DNA from 3 places in the Kutzneria sp. NPDC051319 genome. Region 1 is predicted to be linked to each of the others. Evidence: riboswitches for the same ligand, from Rfam matches in the RefSeq annotation. Region 1 holds a riboswitch; each other region holds the start of a gene.
The links. A riboswitch is a leader RNA that binds a small molecule or an ion and turns the genes downstream of it on or off. The one in region 1 is predicted to bind cobalamin.

Region 1 (7,255 bases):
GCCGTTCAGGACGGCGAGATCGGTGTCCTCGCGGCGGGTGGTGAGCCGCTGAAGGCGATCGGACAAGGGCTTGGCCAACACTGCCAGCACGATTGCGGCGCCGGCGATGAGGCCGGTCCACCACTTGTCCTTGATCCCGGTGGCCGAAAGACCGGCGGGAACGGTGATCATCGCGGTCAGGGTGAGTAAAGCGAACCAAGTCCAAGCAGCGTCGCAACCGGGAGTCACCCGAACGTATGCGGATCGTCCAGGGGAAGGCCGGTCTCCCGGAGGGTCCAACGGCCGGGAGCGCCGGTGAGCTGGGTGACGGTCGACGGGGAGACGTCTACGCGCCAGAAGGCCGAAGGCGGCGCCCCTAGCGCTGCTAGGACTGCGGCCCGGACCACGGCGGGCGAGGTGACCACGCCAAGGCGGCCGACGTCGCTTGCGCGGTCCAGCCAGGCGGCGACGCGCTTGAGGACGGAGCTGACGGGCTCGCCGCCATGGGGGGCGGCCTCGGGATCGGTCATCCACGCCATCAGGTCGCCTTGGTCGATCTCGGCCAACGACCGGCCGCGCCACGAGCCGTGATCGAGATCGGCCAGGGAGTCGTCGACAGCGGCGTCCCAACCGAGGGCCTCGGCGGTCTGCGCGCAGCGCAGCTCGGGTCCCCGGGCGAGACGGTCCAACCGGGCCGGGCCGGCCACCGCCGACGGCCGTCGCGACAACGGCTCGTCGGCGGGAAAACGGGCCTGCCGCACCGCCTCGGTGGCGGCGTGGCAGACCAGGAAGATCCGGTTCAGGACGCCGCCACCCGCTCGGCCCTGGGCGCCAACAACCGCTCGGCCAGCGGCGCGAACAGCAGGCCGATGGCGGCCCACATGATCGCCTGCGCGGCGACCGAGTAGAAGCGGAAGTCCCACAGCACGTCGGCCGGGAAGCCCGGATAGACGATCTGGCCGGCCGGATTGCGCAGCGGCAGCGGAGTCTCGGTCGCCTGCGGGCCGTAGTCACGGACGTTGGCCGCGAGCTCGCCCAGCGACGGCAACAGCGCCATCGCCACGCCTGTCACCACTACGAAAGCTAGCGCCGCTAGCAGCGTGGCGTTCCAGTTGCCGAAGCGCTTGGCCAACCGCTTGCCCAGCACCGCGGCGCCGACCAGGAACGCCACCGAGCAGACCATCATCACCACGTACAGCGCGCCGCGGACGCCGATGGTCGCCCCGTGGCCTATCGACGGCGGGTTGGCCGGGTACTTCACGAACGGCACCAGGTAGATGCCGAGGAAGCCGCCGCCGGCCACCAGCACCGACAGCGTGCGGGGCCGCAGGTTGCCGACCCGGCCGAGGCAGACCGCGTACGCCACGGCGAACAGCGCGCCCATGGCCACGCCGAACAGCACGATGCCGACGCCGATGCCGACATTGGCCTGGATCGCCCGGGTGAAGATCTCCGGACCCTCGTCGCCCGCGGGCAGGCCGGCCGCCTTGTTCAGCAGCTCCTGGGCCTCGTCGCGGCCGCTCTCGTAGTCGATCGCGGCCTGGATCTGCGGCTCGGCGAAGATCCGGGCGAAGACGAACGCCAGCAGCCCGGCCAGGGCGCCGACCAGCACGCCCCGCAGGATGATTCGCTTTTCCATGTTCGGTTGTCCTGCCCGAGAGTTGGTCAGTGGCAGGGGAAACCGAGGAAGTGACGCGCGTCGTGCACGAACTCGTGGATGTACATGTTGTCGCCGAAGACCGAGGTGGCGCCCTGGTCGATGCCGATGAAGTAGTACATCGCCAGCGCCAGCAGGACGGTGCCGCCCAGCCACAGCATCGCCTTGGGCAGCGGCAGGACAACCGGCGTCGGAACGGCGGTGGTCACGGGAATGGTGCTCACGGAGCCTCCTTCGGGGATCGTGCGTCCCGTTCGTTGGGCAGGTGATGGCGTGGTGTCTGGCTCGCCCGGATCCGAGAACCCGGGCTCACAGTGGCGCGACCGCGCCGGATTTCCACCGGCTTACGCACTCCATCACTCAGCGTGGCACACTACGGACCCCGATCAACGCACGTCAATCCGCCGAGCAGGGCGTATGAGCTCAGCGTGAGGCAGCCGACACGACGTTGCGCAACAGCAGCGCGGTCGTCACCGGGCCGACACCTCCCGGCACCGGCGTGATCGCCTCCGCGATCGGCTCCACCGCGTCGGTGTCCACGTCGCCGACGAGGCCGCCGTCCGTGGTCGGATTGGTGCCGACGTCGATCACCACCGCGCCGGGGCGGATGTGCGCGGCGCCGAGCACGTGCGCGCTGCCGACGCAGGCCACCACGATGTCGGCCCGGCTCGTCTGCACCGCCAGGTCCTTGGTGCGGGAGTGGCACACCGTCACGGTCGCGTTCTCCGCGAGCAGCAGCAGCGCCGCCGGCTTGCCGACCACGGTGCTGCGGCCCACCACCACGACGTCCGCGCCGGCCATCGTCGTGCCGTGCGCGCGCAGCAGCTCCACCACGGCCTGCGCCGTCGCCGGCGCGAACGCCGGCAGGCCCGCCGCCAGCCGCCCGAGGCTGGTGGGGTTGGCGCCGTCCACGTCCTTGGCCGGGTCGATGTGCAGGGCGATCTCGTCCCGCGTGAGGCCCGGCGGCAACGGCGTCTGGCAGATCACGCCGTGCACCGTCGGGTCCGCCGACAGCTCGTCCAGGCACGGGCCCAGCAGCTCACGCTCGTCCACCACGCGCACCGCCACGCCGACCTTGTCCGCCGTGCGCACGATCGAGCGGACGTACCAGGCCGTGGCCTCGTCGTCGGTGGGGACGACGATCGCCAGCGTCGGGGTGATGCCGCCGTCGCGCAGCCGGGCCGCGTCCGCGGTGACCTGCGTGCGGATGGCAGCGGCCACCGCGCGGCCGTCGATGAGGGTCATGCCAGCTCCTCGATGAACTTCTCGGCCGCGGCGACCTCTTCGCCGATACGGGCCAGTTCCGTTTCCAGTCGGGCTCGGGTGGCTACGTCGGTCATCGACGCCCGGTTCACCGCCACGTTCACCGCCGCCGCCTGCATGGCCGCCCGCGCCGACACCGCGGCCACCGCCACGTCGGACAGCACGTTGACGTTGGCGCCCGGTCGGATCCGCCGGGCCAGCTCCAGGATCTCGGCCGCCAGCGCCGCCGTCCGCAGCGGCACGTCCGCCGCCCGCACCAGCGACTCCTGGATCGCCGCGCTCCGGGCCGCCTTCTCGTCGTCGGTGGCCTTCGGCAGCCGGTACGCGTCCGTCACCCCCGTGAAGGCCTCGGCGTCCGCGTCGGCCAGTTCCACCGCCGTATGCCGGTGTTCGGTCGCCCGTGCCAGCGCTTCCCGCATCGTCGGCTCGTGTTCCGCGTACTTCGGCCGGCCCACGGTCAGCTCGCACACCATCGACACCAATGCCGCCGCCATGGCCGCGTGCATCGCCGCCACCGCCCCGCCGCCCGGCGCCGGCGCACCGGACGCCAGGTCGTCGAGCCAGGACCCGATCTTCTGCTCCCGCATGGGATCAAGCCTAGAACCGCCGCGCGTCCCCGAAAGCGGCACGAAGAACGGTTTTGTGTGCGACTGACGCCGCGAAGGCGGACTTGGTGGCGAACAAACAGCGCCCGAGACATAAAGAAGCGCCGCAGCCCTGGGGGTCGACTGCGGCGCTCCGCCGTGAGTTTCCAACTGCTGAGGTCGGGGGGATCACGGGCCCACGCCAAGGATAGCGTGTTTCCCGGGGCAGGGAAGCCCTCGGTCCCCACTTTCTGCAATTTGCTGTCGGCGTAGGCTTGCACACGATGCGTATCACTGCCTTCCGGGCCCTGATGGCCGAGGAGTTCGGGCGGGTCCGATCCGAGATGATCGCCCGCGACCACGTGTTTTCCGAGCTGGACGGGTTGACCGTGGACCAGGCGCTGGAGGCCGGCGTGCCGGCCAGGACGATCTGGCGGGCGGTGTGCGAGGCGTTCGACGTGCCGGTCGAGCGGCGCTGAGGAGTGCGGACGGCGTGTCGGTTTTCCCTCGAACAGGTGTTCGGCTAGCCTGGGGATCCGCGGGTCGCCGAAATTGTCAGACCCTCCCCGTAGCGTCCTCGGTGACGACAAACCCGGCGGCGGGCCCTGGGCACACGGGCCGGCCAGACAGACAGAGGTGAACTTCCGATGGCACCAGCAGCACCGGACAAGGACAAGGCGCTCGAACTGGCCCTGGCCCAGATCGACAAGAACTACGGCAAGGGCTCGGTGATGCGCCTCGGTGACGAGGCCAGGGCGCCGATCGAGGTCATCCCCACCGGATCCATCGCGCTGGATGTCGCGCTCGGCATCGGCGGGCTGCCCCGGGGCCGGGTCGTGGAGGTCTACGGCCCGGAGTCCTCCGGTAAGACGACCGTCGCCCTGCACGCCGTGGCCAACTCCCAGCGCCTCGGCGGCATCGCCGCCTTCATCGACGCCGAGCACGCGCTCGACCCCGACTACGCCAAGGCCCTCGGCGTCGACACCGACGCGCTGCTCGTCTCCCAGCCGGACACCGGCGAGCAGGCGCTGGAGATCGCCGACATGCTGGTCCGCTCGGGCGCGCTGGACATCCTGGTGATCGACTCGGTGGCCGCCCTGGTGCCGCGGGCCGAGATCGAGGGCGAGATGGGCGACAACCACGTCGGCCTCCAGGCCCGCCTGATGAGCCAGGCGCTGCGCAAGATGACCAGCGCGCTGAGCAACTCCAACACCACCGCGATCTTCATCAACCAGCTGCGCGAGAAGATCGGCGTCATGTTCGGCTCGCCGGAGACCACGACCGGCGGCAAGGCGCTGAAGTTCTACGCCTCGGTCCGCCTGGACGTGCGCCGCATCGAGACGCTCAAGGACAGCGGCGACGCGGTCGGCAACCGGACCCGGGTCAAGGTCGTCAAGAACAAGGTGGCCCCGCCGTTCAAGCAGGCCGAGTTCGACATCCTGTACGGCCACGGCATCAGCCGCGAGGGCTCGCTCATCGACATGGGCGTCGAGCAGGGCATCCTGCGCAAGTCCGGCGCCTGGTACACCTACGACGGCGACCAGCTGGGGCAGGGCAAGGAGAACGCCCGCAAGTTCCTGCTGGAGAACGTCGACGTCGCCAACGACATCGAGAAGAAGCTCCAGGAGAAGATGGGCATCGGCGCGAAGGTGGACGCCGACGCGACCGCCGCCGCGCCCGTCGACTTCTGAGCACGGTGACGGAGCAGGAGGCGTCCGGCGAGACCCCGGCGGTGCGTGACACGCCGGAGGTGTGCCGGGCGCAGGAACTCTGCGTGCGGCTGCTCGGCGTGCGGGCCCGGTCCCGCACCGAGCTGCGGCAGGCCATGGCGCGCAAGGAGATCGAGGAGGAGGTGGCCGAGCTGGTGCTCGGCCGCCTTGACCGGGCCGGCCTGATCGACGACGAGGCCTTCGCCCACGAGTGGGTGGCCTCCCGTCACAGCCACAAGGGCCTGTCCCGGCGGGCCCTGGTCAACGAGCTGCGCCGCAAGGGCGTCGACGACTCGGTGGCCGCCCAGGCGGCCGCGACCGTCGGTGAGGACAGCGAGCTGGAACGGGCCCGCGAGATCGTCCGCCGCAAGCTGCCCTCGGTCGCCCGCGTCGACGACACCGCCAAGCTCCGCCGCCTGGTCGGCGTGCTGGCCCGCAAGGGCTACAACGAGGGCATGGCCCTGCGCGTCGTCCGCGAGGAACTCAGCCGGGACGGCGCCGCCGGGCTCCCCGACGACGACATCTAGAGCGTGGCCGGCTCAGGCCGGCGGGTCAGCGCTGCCAGCGGAACTCGTGGATGGCCTGGTGACGGCCGCCGCTCATCGCCGGCATGGCCTCGGCGTCCTGCATCATCTGATCCACGGTCACGCCGAAGAAGCGGGCCTGCGCCTCGATTTCGTCGCCCTCCTCGGGTGGCACGAAGCGGTGGAAGCGGATCGTGTCCGGGTCATCGCTGCTCATGTCGTTCATCTACGCGGCCGGAGCCGGATGTGCTCAGTGCCACCACGAATCGGTTCGGTGAAAGTCCCCGACTTCACTCGGAAGGATGAGACAAACTGGACACATGATCGATCCGCGCGAGGCCGTGCGCCGTGAGCTCCGGCTGATCCGCCGCGACGCGCGACAGCCGTGGCGGCAGTGGCCGCGTCGGGTGGGCTCGGCGGTGGTGTCGGGAATCATGTCGGCGGTCCGGGGCACCGCCGACTTCCTGAAGGAGCTGGTCGCCGAGGCGATCGCCGAGACCCTGGTGGCCGTGGTGGTCCTGGGTTCGGTCGGGCTTGTCGCATTGTTGGTCTCATCCGTGGTGGCGCATTACGTAGGCTGACGCCGTGAGAAAGCTGCGGGCACGGCATGTGGTGTGGGACTGGAACGGCACACTCCTGAACGACAACCATGCGGTGCTGGCAGCGGTGAACACGGTGTGCGCGCAGTACGGGTGCCCGGCGGTGACGCTGGACGAGTGGCGCGCGGTGTTCAGCCGACCGATCCTCGCCTGCTACGAGAAGGTGCTGGGCCAGGCGCTCACCCAGGCCGACTGGGACGTCATCGACCAGCGGTACCACACGGCGTACCGGCTGGAGCTGGAGTCGTGCGGCCTGGCGGCCGGCGTGCCGAACCTGCTGCACCAGTGGCGCGACGGCGGTCGGACCCAGTCGCTGCTGTCGATGTGGTTCCACGACGAGCTGGTGCCGCTGATCGGAAAACTGAGCCTCACCGACCTGTTCGACCGGGTGGACGGACTGCGCGGCTACAACATGGGCGGCTCCAAGGCGTCGCACCTCGTGGAGCACCTGAAGGCGCAGGACCTCGACCCGGCCGAGGTGATCCTGATCGGCGACGTCGTGGACGACGCCGAGGCGGCGGCGCAGGTCGGAGCCCAGTGCGTGCTGGTGACGACCGGCATGATGCCGCGGGACCGGCTGGAGACGGCCGGAGTGCCGGTCACCGACTCGATTCCGGAAGCCCTGGCGCTGATCGACGCCTAGCCCGGTGCCAGGACAGGGCCGCCGGCAGCCCGACGGCCATGCCGCCGACACCGGCGAGCCCGATGGTCAGCGGCGTCCCGATGACGTCGGCCAGCACGCCCGCGACCAGCACACCCAGGCCTTGCACCGTCACCAGTCCGCTGACGACGATGCCCATCACCTGCGCCCGCCCGGCGCTCGGCACCGCTCGGGCCAGCGACGCGGTGTCCTGCGTCTGATACGCCTGCGCCAGCGCGCCCGAAACCCCTAGCGCCGCTAGCGAAACCAGCAAACCCGGCTGGGCCGCGCACGCCAGCA
Region 2 (7,255 bases), on a different contig from region 1:
AGCAGGTGACCGCCCGTGCCCACCCCGATCGGGAAGATCGGCGCCTCCAGCACCAGGAAGAACGCCGCCGCCAGCCCGGCGAGGGGGATGTCCCGGTCCCGCAGCGACGGCCCCAGGTTCCGGCTGCACAGCGCCAGCCCCGCCACCGCCACCACCCCGCCCGCGATGGAGACCGGCGCGTTCACGAACCCGTCAGGAATGTGCATCGGATCCCTCCACCGGTCCGTTGATGGCCAACAGGTCGAGCGCGGCCACCTCGCCGATCACGAAGGTCACCGGCGGGCGGAGCCGCGGGTTGGGCAGCGCGGCGAGGGTGCCGAGCTCGGTGCGCTGGTGCGGACGGCTCGCGGCGCTGATGGCCGCGACGGGGGTGTCGGCGGGCAGACCGCCGGCCATCAGCTGGGCGGCGATGTCCCGCAGCGCGGACCGACCGGTGAGAACGACGATCGTGCCGCCGACACGGGCGATGGCGCCCCAGTCGATGTGCTGGCGGTACTCGGGGTCGTCGTTGCCGGCGACGACCGTCAGCGTGGTGGCGACCTGCCGGACCATCACCGGAATACCGGCGAGCGCCGGTGCGGCGATGGCCGCCGAGATGCCCGGCACGATGTCGAACGGCACGCCGGCGGCAGCCAGTGCGACGGCTTCCTCGCCGCCGCGCGAGACGACGAACGCGTCGCCGGCCTTCAGCCGGACCACCTCGCGGCCGGCCCGTCCGAGTTCGACGAGAAGCTCGTTCACGTCGGCCTGGGGCCACGCCGGACGACTTCCTGCTTTGCCGACGCAATGCACAACTTCGGCGGAACTCGCGATGTCGACGATGTCGACCATCGACGGGCGGTCGTAGACGACAACTTCGGCGGACTTGAGAAGTTCGGCCGCACGGCAGGTGAGCAGACCGGGATCACCGGGGCCGGCGCCCACGAGGTGCACGGTCACCCGGCACTCCGCCCAGCACTCTGTCCGGCCGCCGAACGGGGCGTCACCAGCCAGTCGCCGAACCGCCGCGTGCTCGACGAACCGATCAGCACGGTGGTGGTCATGCCGACTTTGTCGCAGTCGAGGTCGGCGAGCGTGGTGAGCTCGACGCGCTGCCCGTCGCGGGCGATGTCGGCGACCAACGCCACCGGGGTAGTAGGCGCGCGGCGTTCGAGCAGAACTTCGCGGGCGCGGTCGAGCTGCCACGGCCGCCCCTTGGAGCGGGGGTTGTAGAGCGCGATGGCCAGGTCCGCCTCGGCGACGGCCCGTAGCCGGCGCTCCACTTCCTCCCAAGGAGTCAGCAGATCGGACAGCGTCAGGCAGGCGAAGTCGTGCGCGAGCGGGGCGCCGACCAGCGCCGAGGCCGCGAGCGCCGCGGTGACGCCGGGCAGCACGCGGACCTCAGGTCGTGCGGATTCCTCGATTTCGTACGCATTGCTCAACGCCAACGTCGCCATGCCGTACACACCGGCGTCGCCCGACGACACGAGCACCACCCGCCGGCCGCCGGCCGCGGCCTCGACGGCCTGCTCGGCGCGGAGCTTCTCCTCGGTCATCTGCCCGCGGACGACGAACTGGTCCGGGCGAAGGATGTCGTCGCAGGCGTCTATATAGGCGGAGTAGCCGTAGACGGCCTCGGCGTCGGCGATCGCCTCGGTCGCGGCCGGTGTGCGGTGTCGTGCGTCGCCGGGTCCGAGACCGACGATGGTGAGCACGCCGGTCATGGCAGCCTCCGCTTCTCCACCGGAATCGGCCGGCCCTCCGTGGTGCCTTCGGCCGACCGCCGCCGACAGCCATGCGAATAGGCCGGGTCGTACAACCTGGTGCGCTGGACCTCGCGGTCGGCGCGGAGTGCTTCGCCGACGAGCACCAGTGCGGCTGTCCGGATCCCGGACGCCCGCAGATCGGCGGCGAGTTCGCCGACGGTGGTGGTGACGATGCGCTCGTCCGGCCACGTCGCCTTCGCGACGACGACCGCCGGCGTGTCGGCGGAGTAGCCGTTCCCGTCGGCGAGCAGCTCGGCCTGCAACTGCTCGGGACGCTGCGCGGAGAGGTAGACGGCCATCGTCGTGCGGTGCGACGCGAACGAGGCGACCGTCTCGCCGTCGGGCATCGACGCGGCCGTCCGACCACCGGCCAGGCGTGTTAACACGATCGACTGCGAAACCATCGGTGAAGTCAGTTCACAACCAACGGCCGCCGCGGCGGCGCCGAGAGAGCCGACGCCCGGCACGATCTCGTACGGCCGACCGGTCCGCCGACACCAGTCGATCTGCTCGCCGATCGCCCCGTACACGGTCGGATCGCCGGAATGCAGCCGGACGATGGCCGCTTCGGGGTGGCTCGCGTAGACCTCGAGCACGTCCTCCAGCGTCATGCCGGCGGAGTCGTGCCGCTCGGCCGCCGGATTGGCGTGGTCCAGCACCTCGGCCGGCACCAGCGACGACGCCCACACCACGACGTCGGCCCTGGCCAGCCGGTCGGCGCCGCGGAAGGTCATCAGGTCGGCCGCGCCGGGGCCGGCGCCGACGAATGAGATCAGTCCGGGTGGGATCACCGCGGGAACCGCCCGAGGCGCAGCGCGATGCCAGCCATCACATCCTCCGTGCGACGCGTGTCAGTCGCGTGGCCGGTCTCCTGGCTCCCGGATCACCGCCGTCGCCGCGCCTTCCCAGGCGCACGCGCCCAGTGGCTGTTGCTCTGCGGGACGACTTCCCGGTCACAGTGGCGGGACCGCGCCGGATTCGCACCGGCTTCCCGTAACCACGCTCGCGGAGCAGGTTAACTGACGCGTGGGTGTGCCGACACCGCCGACTACGGTGTGAAACAGTCCAGCCGAGGGGAAGCCCAGTCGTGCCGCGAGTGCCTCATCCGATCGAGTCGGAGTCGTACGAAATTCTCCGCCGGCGCGTCGACACCGGGGGGATGGGGCCACTGTCGCGGGCGGTCGTCGAACGCCTCGTGCACACCACCGCCGACCCCACCTGGGCCGGTGACCTGCTGGTCGACGAACAGGCGCTGGCCGCTGGCCGGCAAGCGCTGGCCGACGGCGCACCGGTGGTCGCCGACGTCCGGATGGTGGCCGTCGGCATCACCAGCCGACCGGCGATGGTCGTCGCCGAGACGGCCGGCGGAGTTGAGGAGTTCGTACGAAAAGCTCCGGTTGGCGCGGTGTGGGCCATCGGGCAGGACGTGTCGATCGTCACCGAACTCGTCGCGCGTTGTCGGGCCGGCGAGATCCGGCCGGCATTGGTGATCGCGTTGCCGGCCGGGTTCGTCGGCGCAGTCGAGGCGAAGCGGGCGGTCCGCGAGCTCGGCGTGCCGGCGTTGACCAACCGCGGCGAACGCGGCGGCGCGGCGCTGGCGACCGCGGCCGTCAACGCGCTGCTTTACCTCTGACGCAGGCGTGCCAGGTGATCGGTTTGCCATTAACGTGACGAACGCTGACGTGGCAAGTTGCTGACGACGGGAGAGTGGCGCATGTCCATCGGCCAGGACGAGTTCGTGTCGGCGGCCAAGGACCTGATCGACCAGTTGGTGACCACGCAGCGTGAGGCCATCGCGGCCGCCGCCGCGTTGGTGGCCGACTGCGTGCTGGCCGACGGCGTGGTCCAGGCGTTCGGCACCGGTCACTCGCAGGGACTGGTGATGGAGATCGCCGGTCGGGCCGGCGGCCTGATCCCCACCAACAAACTGGCGCTGCGCGACATCGTCACCTACGGCGACGCCCCCGCCGACTCCCTCGGCCCGCACACCGAGCGCGAACCGGCGATCGCCCACCGCGTGTACGAACTCGCCTCGCCGCGCCCGACCGACCTGTTCGTCATCGCGTCCAACTCCGGCGGAAACGGCTCGATCGTCGAAATGGCCACGCTCGTCAAAGAGCGGGGTCACGGCCTGATCGCCTTCACGTCGCTGGCCCACGCCACCGCCGTCGAGTCGCGGCATCCGTCCGGCAAGCACCTGCACGAGCTGGCCGACGTCGTGATCGACAACTGCGGCCCGATGGGCGACACGCTCCTGCCGATGCCCGGCGGCGGCCAGGTGTGCGCGATCTCGTCGATCACCTCCGCCTTCGCCGCCCAGATGATGCTGGCCGACGCCTGCGCCCGCCTGATCGCCGCCGGCAAGACGCCGCCGGTCTACCTGTCGGCCAACGTCCCCGGCGGCGACGAGCACAACAAGTCCCTCGAAGAGCACTACTCCGGCCGCATCCGCCGCGACCCGTAGACCACCGACCCGCGAACGAACACCACCGGGCCGTTGGTCCGCTACTCCGGCGCCATCCGGGAGGCGGCGTAGAACTCGGCGAGTTTGGCGACGGTCGAGGTCACCTTGTCGCGGAGCTCGGCGGGGTCGAGAACCTCTAGTTCGGCGCCGAACCGGAGGAACTCGCCGTGGGCATGGCGGAGGGTTTCGATCGGGACCACGGCCTCGACCCAGCCTTCGGCATCGGGTGCGGAAAAGGTGGCAGTGACCAGGTCGGCGACCTGGCGGCCGATGAAATAGGGGAGGGCCCGCACGCCGTCGGGGGACAGCCGCACGCGGGCTCGCTGGCCGCGCATGCGGACCTCGAACTGGCCGGCCCAGTCGTGCCAGTAGGCGGCGAGGTCGAAGTCGGCCGGACGGGCGAAGCGCTCGTCGAGGGTCTGCACGGCGAGGACGTTGGAGACGCGGAAGGTCCGCAGGTCGGCGCCGGCCAAGGCGACGAGGTACCAGGTGCCGGCCTTGAGCACGACGCCAAGCGGGGCGAGACGGCGGGTGACCTCGCGAGGGGTCTGCCAGCGGCGGTAGCGGATCTCGACCATCCGCTCGTTCCAGACGGAATCGGCGATTTCGGCGAGAAAGGGAACTTCGTCGGCCTCCCGCAGCCAGCCGGGGGCGTCGAGATGGAAGCGTTCACGGATGCGGCTGGCCCGGGCCCGCAGGTCGGGCGGCAGGGCGGCGAGCATCTTGAGTTCGGCGGTGGCGACGACGGTGCCGAGCCCAAGCTCGGCGGCGGGACCGGGCATGCCGGCCAGGAAGAGGGAGTCGGCCTCGTCGGTGGTGAGTCCGGTCAGCCGGGTGCGATAGCCGTCGAGCAGCTGATAACCGCCGGTGGGACCGCGATCGGCGTAGACGGGCACGCCGGCGACGGACAGGGACTCGATGTCGCGGTAGACGGTTCGTACGGAAACCTCGAGTTCGTCGGCGAGCTCCTGCGCGGTCATCCGCCCCCTGGTCTGCAACAACAGCAGGGTGGACAGCAGCCGGCTCGCACGCATACCCCGCATTGTGGGTCAGACGAACCGGACGACCGCCGTCGGCACTCCACGAACGTCGGCGATCCGGTCGGCCTCGGCCTGCACGTCGTCACGCAGTGAGGGGTCGATGTCGGCGTCGAACGAGGTGACGGTGACCTCCAGCTTCTTGCGGCCGACGAGCCTCGCCCGCCACATTCCACCGATCTGGCCGTCGACCAGAAGTGCGCCCGGATTGCCGAGGATCGTCCACAGCGCCTTCTGCTCCGCCTTGTCGGGCACCAGCAGGTCATGGTCGCGGGCTTGGAGGAACGGGTCCATCGCCGGCAGCAGGCGGACGAGCTCCACTCGGTCGCAGTCGAGAAGTTCGTCGACATTTCCCTCGGGCAGCCACGCACGTCGACCGTCGACGGAAACCTCGGCGAGGCCGTCGGGCCAGATGTCGCGGACGTTGGCCGTCGACGTGTCGAGCCACTTCGCCACCTCGGTGGGCGTCGCCGGTCCGAGGAATCGGAGATAGCGGTGCACGAGTCCGTGCGGATTGGTGGATTTCGTCGGAATCGGTCCGCGCTTGGGCAGCGGCTCCAGCAGCAGCCCGGTCTCGCCGGCCCGCAGCCGTATGCCGCCCGGCAGCGCACCGAGCCGAAACGGCTGTTCGTATACATGTGTTGCCTTACACGCCGGACAGTCCTTCAGCTGGCCGGGCGGCATCAGCTTGGTGACCTCGGCGCTGGCCGCGCCCTTGGTCATCGGCTTGGTCACGACCTGGCGCATCGACTCCGCGATCAGCCGGTACGTCTCCAGCGCGGACAGCCCGTCGGTGACGGTCCGGGACTTCTGCCACATGAGCCGGGCCCGCGCGTCGGTGTCGCTCCACGGCCACAGCTCGCCGGCCCACCGCCGAAGTTCACCGGGCCGGTGGTGGTACGGGGCGCCACGCAGCGTCCACGCCAGCTCGTACCCGTCAAGACTGACCGGTCCGATGGTGCGGGCGGCCAGCGCGAGCTTGGCGGAGCCGGCCTGGGTGTCCTGAAGGCCGATGTCCAGCACGGCCGGATCCTCGCTGTCGCGGAGCAGCCCTTGCTGACGGACGCGGTACCACAGCACCTGGTCGCGGCTGACGGTTCTGGTCACCCGGCCATCATCACCCGAAAGACTGCCATCCGCTGTCAGGATCGGCGGCGCGAATCGGTGCGGACCGCCCTGACTACCATCGTCGCGTGACCGAGCAGCACCAGCACTACTTCACCGCCGATCCGAACGCGGTCAGCGACCCACGGCTGCTTACCGTCGAGCTGCCCGACCTGACGTTGAAGTTGACCACCGACGCCGGGGTGTTCTCGCCGAAGCAGCTCGATCCCGGCACGAGGGTGCTGCTGGAGAACGCGCCGGCGCCGACCGTCGACGGCCACCTGCTCGATGTCGGCTGCGGCTACGGCCCGATCGCGCTGACACTGGCCAAGCGCTACCCGGGCCGGAAGATCATCGGCGTCGATGTGAACACGAGGTCGCTGGAGCTGGCCCGTGCCAACGCGAAGGCGGCTGGCCTCGACACGATCACCTGCCTGCTGCCCGAGGAGGTTCCAGCGGACGCGCGGTTCGCGGCGGTCTACTCGAACCCGCCGATCCGCATCGGCAAGCAGGCGCTGCACGAGCTGCTGCTGCACTGGCTGGACCGCTTGCTGCCGGACGGCGTCGCGTATCTGGTGGTGCAGAAGAACCTCGGGTCGGATTCCCTGGCCAAGTGGCTGACCGAGCAGGGCCACTCGACCCGGCGCATCGCCACCGACAAGGGCTATCGCGTGCTCGCCGCCGGGCCCAAGACCTGATCACTCCTCGGTGTCGGCCTCGCCGGTGTCGACCGCCAGCACGCCGCGCTGATCGGACAGGCCGGTCACGAGCGCGGTCAGCTGCCGCGGGCCGACCAGCCGCAACCGCAGGTCGATGACGTTGGTCGACTCGTTCCGATTGGTCGAGGCGTGCTCGACGACGTACCCGGATGACGTGACGAGCTCCAGGATGTCGCGCAGCGCGCC
Region 3 (7,255 bases), on a different contig from region 1:
CGAGCGGACCGCGGAGCGGGCCTATCTGCGAGCCGACAACCGACACCACTGTCTGTCCTTTGTGGCCGGTGAGGCCGGCGTCATCTCCTCGGCCTTCACGCTCGCCGACGAGGACCGGCTCGCCGACGCCGAGTCCGAGCTGGAAGCGGCCGGGCTGACCGTCAGCCGCGGCGACAAGGCGGCCGCGGCCGACCGGCACGTGCGGGAGTTCATCGCCTTCGAGGACCCGTTCGGCAACGTCGTCGACCTCGTGGTGGACCAGAAGGAGGTGCCCACGCCGGTCAACTTCGCCCGCGCCGCCGGCATCACCGAGTTCGGCCACCTCTGCCTCGACGCCCCCGACGTCCGGGCCGCGCACAAGTTCTGGACCAAGCACTTCACCCTGAAGGTGTCCGACTGGATCGGTGACGCCGCGTGCCTGATGCGCTTCGATCCCGTGCACCACAAGATGGCCGTGTTCCAGGGCGCCGGGCCGGGCCTGTGCCACATGAACTTCCAGGTCGAGTCCATCGACGACGTCATGCGCAGCTGGCACTTCCTGCAGGACAACGGGATCGAGATCGAGCAGGGCCCCGGCCGGCACCCCCAGTCCGGCGCCGTCTTCCTGTACTTCAAGGGTCCCGAGGGCCTGACGTACGAGTACTCCTACGGCGTTCGGCGGATCGAGGACGACGACGCCTGGCGGGTGCGGTACTTCGATCCGTCCGAGCCCGACGCCATCGACATGTGGCGCGGGCCGACCAACCGCTGCGCCTCCCAGCCGCAGCTGCCCGGCCTGGCCACCCGCTGATGCCCATCGCGCGCATCTCCGCCGCCGGTCAGACTCCGGCCGAGCGAGGTCGGTGACGGCATGCCGAACGGCCCGGCGGACGAATCCGCCGGGCCGAACAAGGACAACTCAGCTGTGCGAGACCGTCAGAGCGTAGAAATGCACGGTCGCGCCGTTGGTGGAGCTGCTGCTGGCGCTCTGGTTGTAGTCGCCGGCCTTGAAGTACTGCGGATAGCCCTTCCAGCCCGACGGAATGCCGAACGAATGGTTGCTGCCGTTGATCGCGATGTTGATGGTGTTGCCGCCGGTGACGCTGATGACGTAGCTGAACTGCGTGTTCAGCGAGACATGGCCGACGGTGTGCGCGGTCTGGCCGCCGCCGGGGCCGTTCTCGATGCCGGCGATGATGTCGCCGTTGCTGTGGTAGTAGAGCTCGATCAGCGGTTTGGTGGTGCCGCTGCCCTCGCTGGCGTGAATCTGCCCGACGCAGACGCTGGAAGGCACCTTGGTCACCTTGACCGTGGCGCTGAGCTTGTGTGTGCCGGGCAGGCCCCAGCTGGCCGCGGACCCGCTCGAATTCATTTCCCGCAGCTCAGAACGGGAGAAGTTGGAGTTGGGCGTGTGCACGCCGTTCTCCGGGTCCCAGAACGTCATGGAACCGTCGGTCTTGTCCGTGTAGAAGTACTTGTCGGTGTAGCCGCTCGCGCCTTTCAGCCGGCTGGGGCTGATCGTCGTCGGCGAACCGGGGGAGCCGACCGGCTCCTGGAGGGACCACACCGACAAATTGAAGTTTCCACCCGGCGCGACCCCGGTGTTCAGGGCGGGAGCGGCCATGGCGGATTGGCCGGCGAACAGCGTGCCGGCCGCGGCGAGGGTCAGGGCGCTCGCCGTGAGCTTCTTGTTCAATTTTTACTCCTCGCAGGGACGTGTGGCGGCGTCAGGGAACCGAGGGATCAGGCAGGATCCCGGGGTTGTCGAGCCGCCCCGTCACAGCGAGAAACGCTGGCAGGGATTGTGTGCATGGGTTTTAATCTCCTCCGGTTTGGCGGCGGTGCCATACCGACTTCGAGAAGAGCAGGGGCCATCAGTTTGGGATACCCACGCTTGCCCCGTCAATACCTTTCGGGCAGGTGAATTGTTCAGGTCCGTGAACCGTTGAGCAGGGCCAACAGTTTTTCCACATCGTGGATGATCTGGTCGCGGGGGGTGCGTGCCCGGACCTGCACCCGGACTCCGACCCAGGCGTTGAAGGTCACGGCGGTGGCGGTTTCGACATCGATACGGTCGGTGACGGAACCGTCCCGCTGACCCTGGCGGATCATCCCCGCCAGCGTCTCGCGCGCCACCGCCGAGTGCTGCGCGAGTCGCTCGGCGACGGCGTCGTCCGAAGGCCCCAATTCGGTGGAGCTGTTCACGAACAGGCAGCCGCGGAAGTCGTCGGCCGGCGATTCGAGCAGGAGTGAGAACAGGGAGCGGATCGCCGAGAGGCCGTCGGCCGCGGCCTTCTCGCGGAACCCGTCCTCTGCCAGCGTGAGGTAGCGGTCGAGCGCGCGAAGGTAGAGCGAGTGCTTGTCCCCGAAGGTGTCGTACATGCTGCGCCGGCCGACCCCGGTGTGCTCGACCAGATCCTGCACCGAGGTCGCCTCGTAGCCGCGCCGCCAGAACAGGTCCATCGCGTCGGCGACGGCCGTGTCCGGATCGAATTCCTTGTGCCGAACCATGGGGACAAACCTCTCACACGGGCTAGACGGCCGCGCTCAGGCCGGCCTTGACGTTGCGGGTGAACTCGTCGAACAGCACCTCGGGCGTGCCCTTGGCCACGGCGTCCAGGGTGGTCGACGCGACCTCGGCCGGGTCCGACTTGCCCTCGGTCACGTGCGCGGCCATGTCGGTGTCCATGAAGCCGACGTGCAGGCCGGTCACGGTGATGCCCTTGGGCGCCAGCTCCTCGCGGACGACGTCGGTCATCGCCCACTCGGCCGCCTTGGCCACCGAGTACGCGCCGGACCACGCCGGGTGGGCGAACGACAGCACCGAGGCGACGTTGAGGATCGCGCCGCCGCCGTTGGCCTCGATGGCCGGCGCGAACGCGCGGATCGCCGCCAGCGGGCCGACGAAGTGCACCTCAAGCTGCTCGCGGACGGTGTCGAGGTCGGGCTCCAGCAGTCCGGGCGCGCTCCCGATGCCGGCGTTGTTGATCAGGAGGGTGGCGTCGGCGGCGACCTTGGCGGCGGCCTCGATGCTGGTGTGGTCGGTGACGTCGAGGCGCAGCGGGGTGACGCCCTCGATGTCGATGGTCTCGGGGCGGCGCGCGGTGGCGTACACCTTCGCGCCACGGGCGACGAGCTCTTCGGCGAACTTGCGGCCCAGGCCGCGGTTCGCACCGGTCACTACGGCAACAGTCTTGGTGAAGTCCATGTCGACGACGATAGTCTGTTGAGAACGAACGGTGCAATAAGAACCTCGGTGACCGCGGCCACACGACCTCCGGGAGCCCGCGCCGGCCGGGCTGAGACGTGGACCGGGTTCGGCCTACCTGACACGCCGACACAACATGTGGGTTCTTGCGACTGATCGTCGTCCATGTATTGTGCTCACCGAGCTGGTTCGGCCGTCCCGCCAGGGCGGTCGTCGTAAGAGGGAACCCGGTGCGAATCCGGGACTGCCCCGCAGCGGTGAACGGGAACGACCGCCGTCACGAAGCACTGGACGCAGGTGTCCGGGAAGCGACGGCCAGTAGGTGCCGACCAGGCATGCCCGTGAGTCCGAAGACCTGCCCGCTCGCCCGTTCCGCACCGTGGACGGGCTCGTGTCCAGGCCCCGAGGGAGGGCGTGGGGACTCCTCGCGGCCGCGTGCCGCCTGTGTCCTCGCGCCCAGGGCCCACAGCGTGCGAGGAGCAAGGCCGTGAAGCCAGCCGTGAAGACAGTCGTGCGGGTCGATGCCGACCCCCACCCGACGATGCGGGTGCGCAAACGCAGCGGCGCGTTCGAGACCGTCGACGTGAACAAGATCGTGAAAGCGGTGGGCCGCAACGCGGTCGGCCTGTCCGAGGTGGACCCGCTGCGGGTCGCGACCAAGACGATCAACGGCCTGTACGACGGCGCGACCACCGAGGAGCTGGACCGGCTGTCCATCCAGACGGCCGCGGAACTGGTCTCGGAGGAGCCGGAGTACTCCCGGCTGGCCGCGCAGCTGCTCGCCGCGTACATCGACAAGGAGGTCCGCGGCCAGGGCATCCACTCGTTCAGTCAGAGCATCGCGCTGGGCCACCGCGAGGGCCTGATCGGCGACGAGACGGCCAAGTTCGTGGCCACGCACGCCCGCAAGCTGGACGACGCGATCGACGCCGACAACGACCGCCGCTTCGAGTACTTCGGCCTGCGCACCGTGTACGACCGCTACCTGTTGCGCCACCCCAATTCCCGGGCGGTGCTGGAGCGCCCGCAGTACTGGCTGCTGCGCGTGGCCTGTGGCCTGTCGCACACCGCGGCCGAGGCGATCCGCTTCTACCGCCTGATGTCCTCGCTGGCGTACCTGCCGAGCTCGCCGACGCTGTTCAACTCGGGCACCCGGCACACCCAGATGTCCTCGTGCTACCTGCTGGACTCGCCCCGCGACGAGCTCGAGTCGATCTACGAGCGATACGCGCAGGTGGCGCAGCTGTCCAAGTTCGCCGGCGGCATCGGCGTGCAGTGGTCCCGGGTCCGCTCCCGCGGCGCCCTGATCCGCGGCACCAACGGCCACTCCAACGGCATCGTGCCGTGGCTGCGCACGCTGGACGCCTCGGTGGCGGCGGTCAACCAGGGCGGCCGGCGCAAGGGCGCGGCCTGCGTCTACCTGGAGACGTGGCACCCGGACATCGAGGAGTTCCTTGAGCTGCGCGACAACACGGGTGAGGACGCGCGCCGCACGCACAACCTGAACATCGCCAACTGGATCCCGGACGAGTTCATGCGCCGGGTCGAGGCCGACGCCGAGTGGTCGCTGTTCGACCCGGACGAGACGCCGGAGCTGCCGGACCTGTGGGGCGAGGACTTCGACCGCGCCTACCGGGCGGCCGAGGAGGCCGGCCGGGCCGTGCGCAAGGTCAAGGCCCGCGACCTGTACGCGAAGATGATGCGTACGCTGGCCCAGACCGGCAACGGCTGGATGACCTTCAAGGACACCGCCAACCGCACCTGCAACCAGACCGCCGAGGCCGGCAACGTGGTGCACCTCTCCAATCTCTGCACGGAGATCCTGGAGATCACCAGCGACGCCGAGACCGCCGTGTGCAACCTGGGCTCGGTCAACCTGGGCGCGCACGTGGCCGGCGACGCCCTGGACTGGACCAAGCTGCGGGAGACCGTCCGCACCGGGGTCACGTTCCTGGACCGCGTGATCGACATCAACTACTACCCGACCGAGCCGGCGGGCCGGTCCAACCCGCGCTGGCGGCCGGTCGGCCTGGGCGTGATGGGCCTTCAGGACGTGTTCTTCAAGCTGCGCCTGGACTTCGACTCTCCCGAGGCTCGCGAGCTGTCGACCCGCATCGCCGAGGAGATCTACCTCACGGCCCTGGAGACCTCGGCCGATCTGGCCGCCTCCGCCGGCGCGCACCCGGCGTACAACCAGACCCGTGCGGCGCAGGGCGATCTCCAGCCGGACCTGTGGGGCGTCACGCCGACGCAGACCGAGCGCTGGACCGCGTTGCGTGAGCGCGTGGCCGAGAGCGGCCTGCGCAACTCGCTGCTGATCGCGATCGCCCCGACGGCCACGATCGCCTCCATCGCCGGCTGTTACGAGTGCATCGAGCCGCAGGTGTCCAACGTGTTCAAGCGGGAGACCCTGTCCGGGGAGTTCTTGCAGGTCAACACCTATCTCGTCGCCGAGCTCAAGCGGCACGGCCTGTGGACCGCCGCCACCCGCGACCAGCTCAAGCGGGACGACGGCTCCGCGCAGGGCCTGGCCGGCCTGCCCGAGGCCAGCCGCTCGCTGTTCCGCACCGCGTGGGAGCTGCCGCAGCGGTCCCTGATCGACCTGGCCGCCGCCCGCGGCCCGTACATCGACCAGAGCCAGTCGCTGAACCTGTTCGTCGCCTCGCCGACGATCGGCAAGCTGTCCTCGATGTACCGCTACGCCTGGCAGACCGGGCTGAAGACCACGTACTACCTGCGCTCCCGCCCGGCGACGCGCATCCAGCAGGCCACCGTGCCGACCGCCGCCGCTTCCGTCGTCGAGGCGGACGTCATCGCCTGCTCCCTTGAGAACCCCGAATCCTGTGAGGCCTGCCAGTGACGACGACAACTTCCTCCGGGCTGGAGAACACCGCCCGCCAGCAGTCCTTGCTGGACCCGGGCATGGACCTCACGTTGCGGCCCATGCGTTATCCCTTGTTCTACGAGCGTTTCCGTGACGCCATCAAGAACACGTGGACCGTCGAGGAGGTCGACCTGCACTCCGACCTCGCCGACCTCAAGAAACTCACGCCGGCCGAGCAGCACCTGATCAACCGCCTGGTCGCGTTCTTCGCCACCGGCGACACCATCGTCGCCAACAACCTGGTGCTCAACCTGTACGAGCACGTCAACGCCCCCGAGGCGCGGCTCTACCTGTCGCGCCAGCTGTTCGAGGAGGCCGTGCACGTCCAGTTCTACCTGACGCTGCTGGACACCTACATTCCCGACGAGAACGAGCGGGCCGAGGCGTTCGCGGCGGTGGAGAACATCCCGTCGATCCGGGACAAGGCCGAGTTCTGCTTCAAGTGGATCGACTCCGTCCAGCACCTGGACCAGTTGCGCAGCAAGGAGGATCGCCGCAGCTTCCTGCTCAACCTGATCTGCTTCGCCGCGTGCATCGAGGGTCTGTTCTTCTACGGCGCCTTCGCCTACGTGTACTTCCTGCGCTCGCGGGGCCTGCTCAACGGCCTGGCGTCCGGCACCAACTGGGTGTTCCGCGACGAGTCCATGCACATGGCGTTCGCCTTCGACGTGGTCGACACGGTGCGCCGGGAGGAGCCGGACCTGTTCGACGACAAGCTGGAGGCCGAGGTCCGGCAGATGCTGCGTGAGGCCGTCGACGCCGAGACGCGCTTCGCCGAGGACATGCTGGGGCAGGGTGTGGCCGGCATGTCGTTGGCGGACATGCGTTCCTACCTGGAGCACGTCGCCGACCGGCGGCTGGCCGTGCTGGGCATGGCACCGGAGTTCAACGCCAGGAACCCGTTCGCGTTCATGGAGTTGCAGGACGTGCAGGAGCTGTCCAACTTCTTCGAACGCCGCGTGTCCGCCTACCAGGTCGCGGTCACTGGAACGGTGAGCTTCGACGAGGACTTCTGACCGAAGCCGCTCGGCCCCGCCCCTGCTTCGCCCGGTTGGCGGATTTTCGCCCGCCGCCACCCGACGCGCCCACCCACCCAAGCCGGATGCGGCGGGTGAAAATCCGGCAAGGGCGAGGCAGGGGTCACGAGGGGCCGAGCCGCGACGCCGGAGGCGGCGCCATGGACA

Region 2: linked by a shared signal. The riboswitch ahead of cobM (precorrin-4 C(11)-methyltransferase) and the one ahead of AB0M73_RS17860 (CbtB-domain containing protein) in region 1 are both predicted to bind cobalamin.
Region 3: linked by a shared signal. The riboswitch ahead of AB0M73_RS19255 (ribonucleoside-diphosphate reductase subunit alpha) and the one ahead of AB0M73_RS17860 (CbtB-domain containing protein) in region 1 are both predicted to bind cobalamin.

What each region holds. Positions count from the first base shown of each region.
Region 1 is NZ_JBFBAM010000015.1:90,765-98,019, forward strand. Features, by position in the region: gene AB0M73_RS17845 (tetratricopeptide repeat protein) at 1-124, opposite strand, end outside; gene AB0M73_RS17850 (histidine phosphatase family protein) at 225-860, opposite strand; gene AB0M73_RS17855 (CbtA family protein) at 779-1,618, opposite strand; gene AB0M73_RS17860 (CbtB-domain containing protein) at 1,645-1,860, opposite strand; cobalamin riboswitch at 1,893-2,025, opposite strand; gene AB0M73_RS17865 (bifunctional 5,10-methylenetetrahydrofolate dehydrogenase/5,10-methenyltetrahydrofolate cyclohydrolase) at 2,060-2,881, opposite strand; gene AB0M73_RS17870 (cyclodeaminase/cyclohydrolase family protein) at 2,878-3,486, opposite strand; gene AB0M73_RS17875 (DUF3046 domain-containing protein) at 3,768-3,962, shown strand; gene recA (recombinase RecA) at 4,131-5,174, shown strand; gene AB0M73_RS17885 (regulatory protein RecX) at 5,216-5,719, shown strand; gene AB0M73_RS17890 (hypothetical protein) at 5,745-5,933, opposite strand; gene AB0M73_RS17895 (hypothetical protein) at 6,037-6,297, shown strand; gene AB0M73_RS17900 (HAD family hydrolase) at 6,302-6,958, shown strand; gene AB0M73_RS17905 (MFS transporter) at 6,915-7,255, opposite strand, start outside.
Region 2 is NZ_JBFBAM010000012.1:174,055-181,309, forward strand. Features, by position in the region: gene AB0M73_RS15375 (energy-coupling factor ABC transporter permease) at 1-206, opposite strand, end outside; gene cobA (uroporphyrinogen-III C-methyltransferase) at 193-939, opposite strand; gene cobJ (precorrin-3B C(17)-methyltransferase) at 936-1,703, opposite strand; gene cobM (precorrin-4 C(11)-methyltransferase) at 1,700-2,536, opposite strand; cobalamin riboswitch at 2,589-2,762, opposite strand; gene AB0M73_RS15395 (precorrin-8X methylmutase) at 2,842-3,378, shown strand; gene AB0M73_RS15400 (SIS domain-containing protein) at 3,460-4,209, shown strand; gene AB0M73_RS15405 (YafY family protein) at 4,251-5,243, opposite strand; gene AB0M73_RS15410 (crosslink repair DNA glycosylase YcaQ family protein) at 5,259-6,353, opposite strand; gene AB0M73_RS15415 (methyltransferase) at 6,440-7,048, shown strand; gene AB0M73_RS15420 (MgtC/SapB family protein) at 7,049-7,255, opposite strand, start outside.
Region 3 is NZ_JBFBAM010000016.1:182,874-190,128, forward strand. Features, by position in the region: gene AB0M73_RS19235 (VOC family protein) at 1-790, shown strand, start outside; gene AB0M73_RS19240 (polysaccharide lyase family 7 protein) at 899-1,675, opposite strand; gene AB0M73_RS19245 (TetR/AcrR family transcriptional regulator) at 1,909-2,490, opposite strand; gene AB0M73_RS19250 (SDR family oxidoreductase) at 2,513-3,187, opposite strand; cobalamin riboswitch at 3,356-3,565, shown strand; gene AB0M73_RS19255 (ribonucleoside-diphosphate reductase subunit alpha) at 3,675-6,047, shown strand; gene AB0M73_RS19260 (ribonucleotide-diphosphate reductase subunit beta) at 6,044-7,087, shown strand.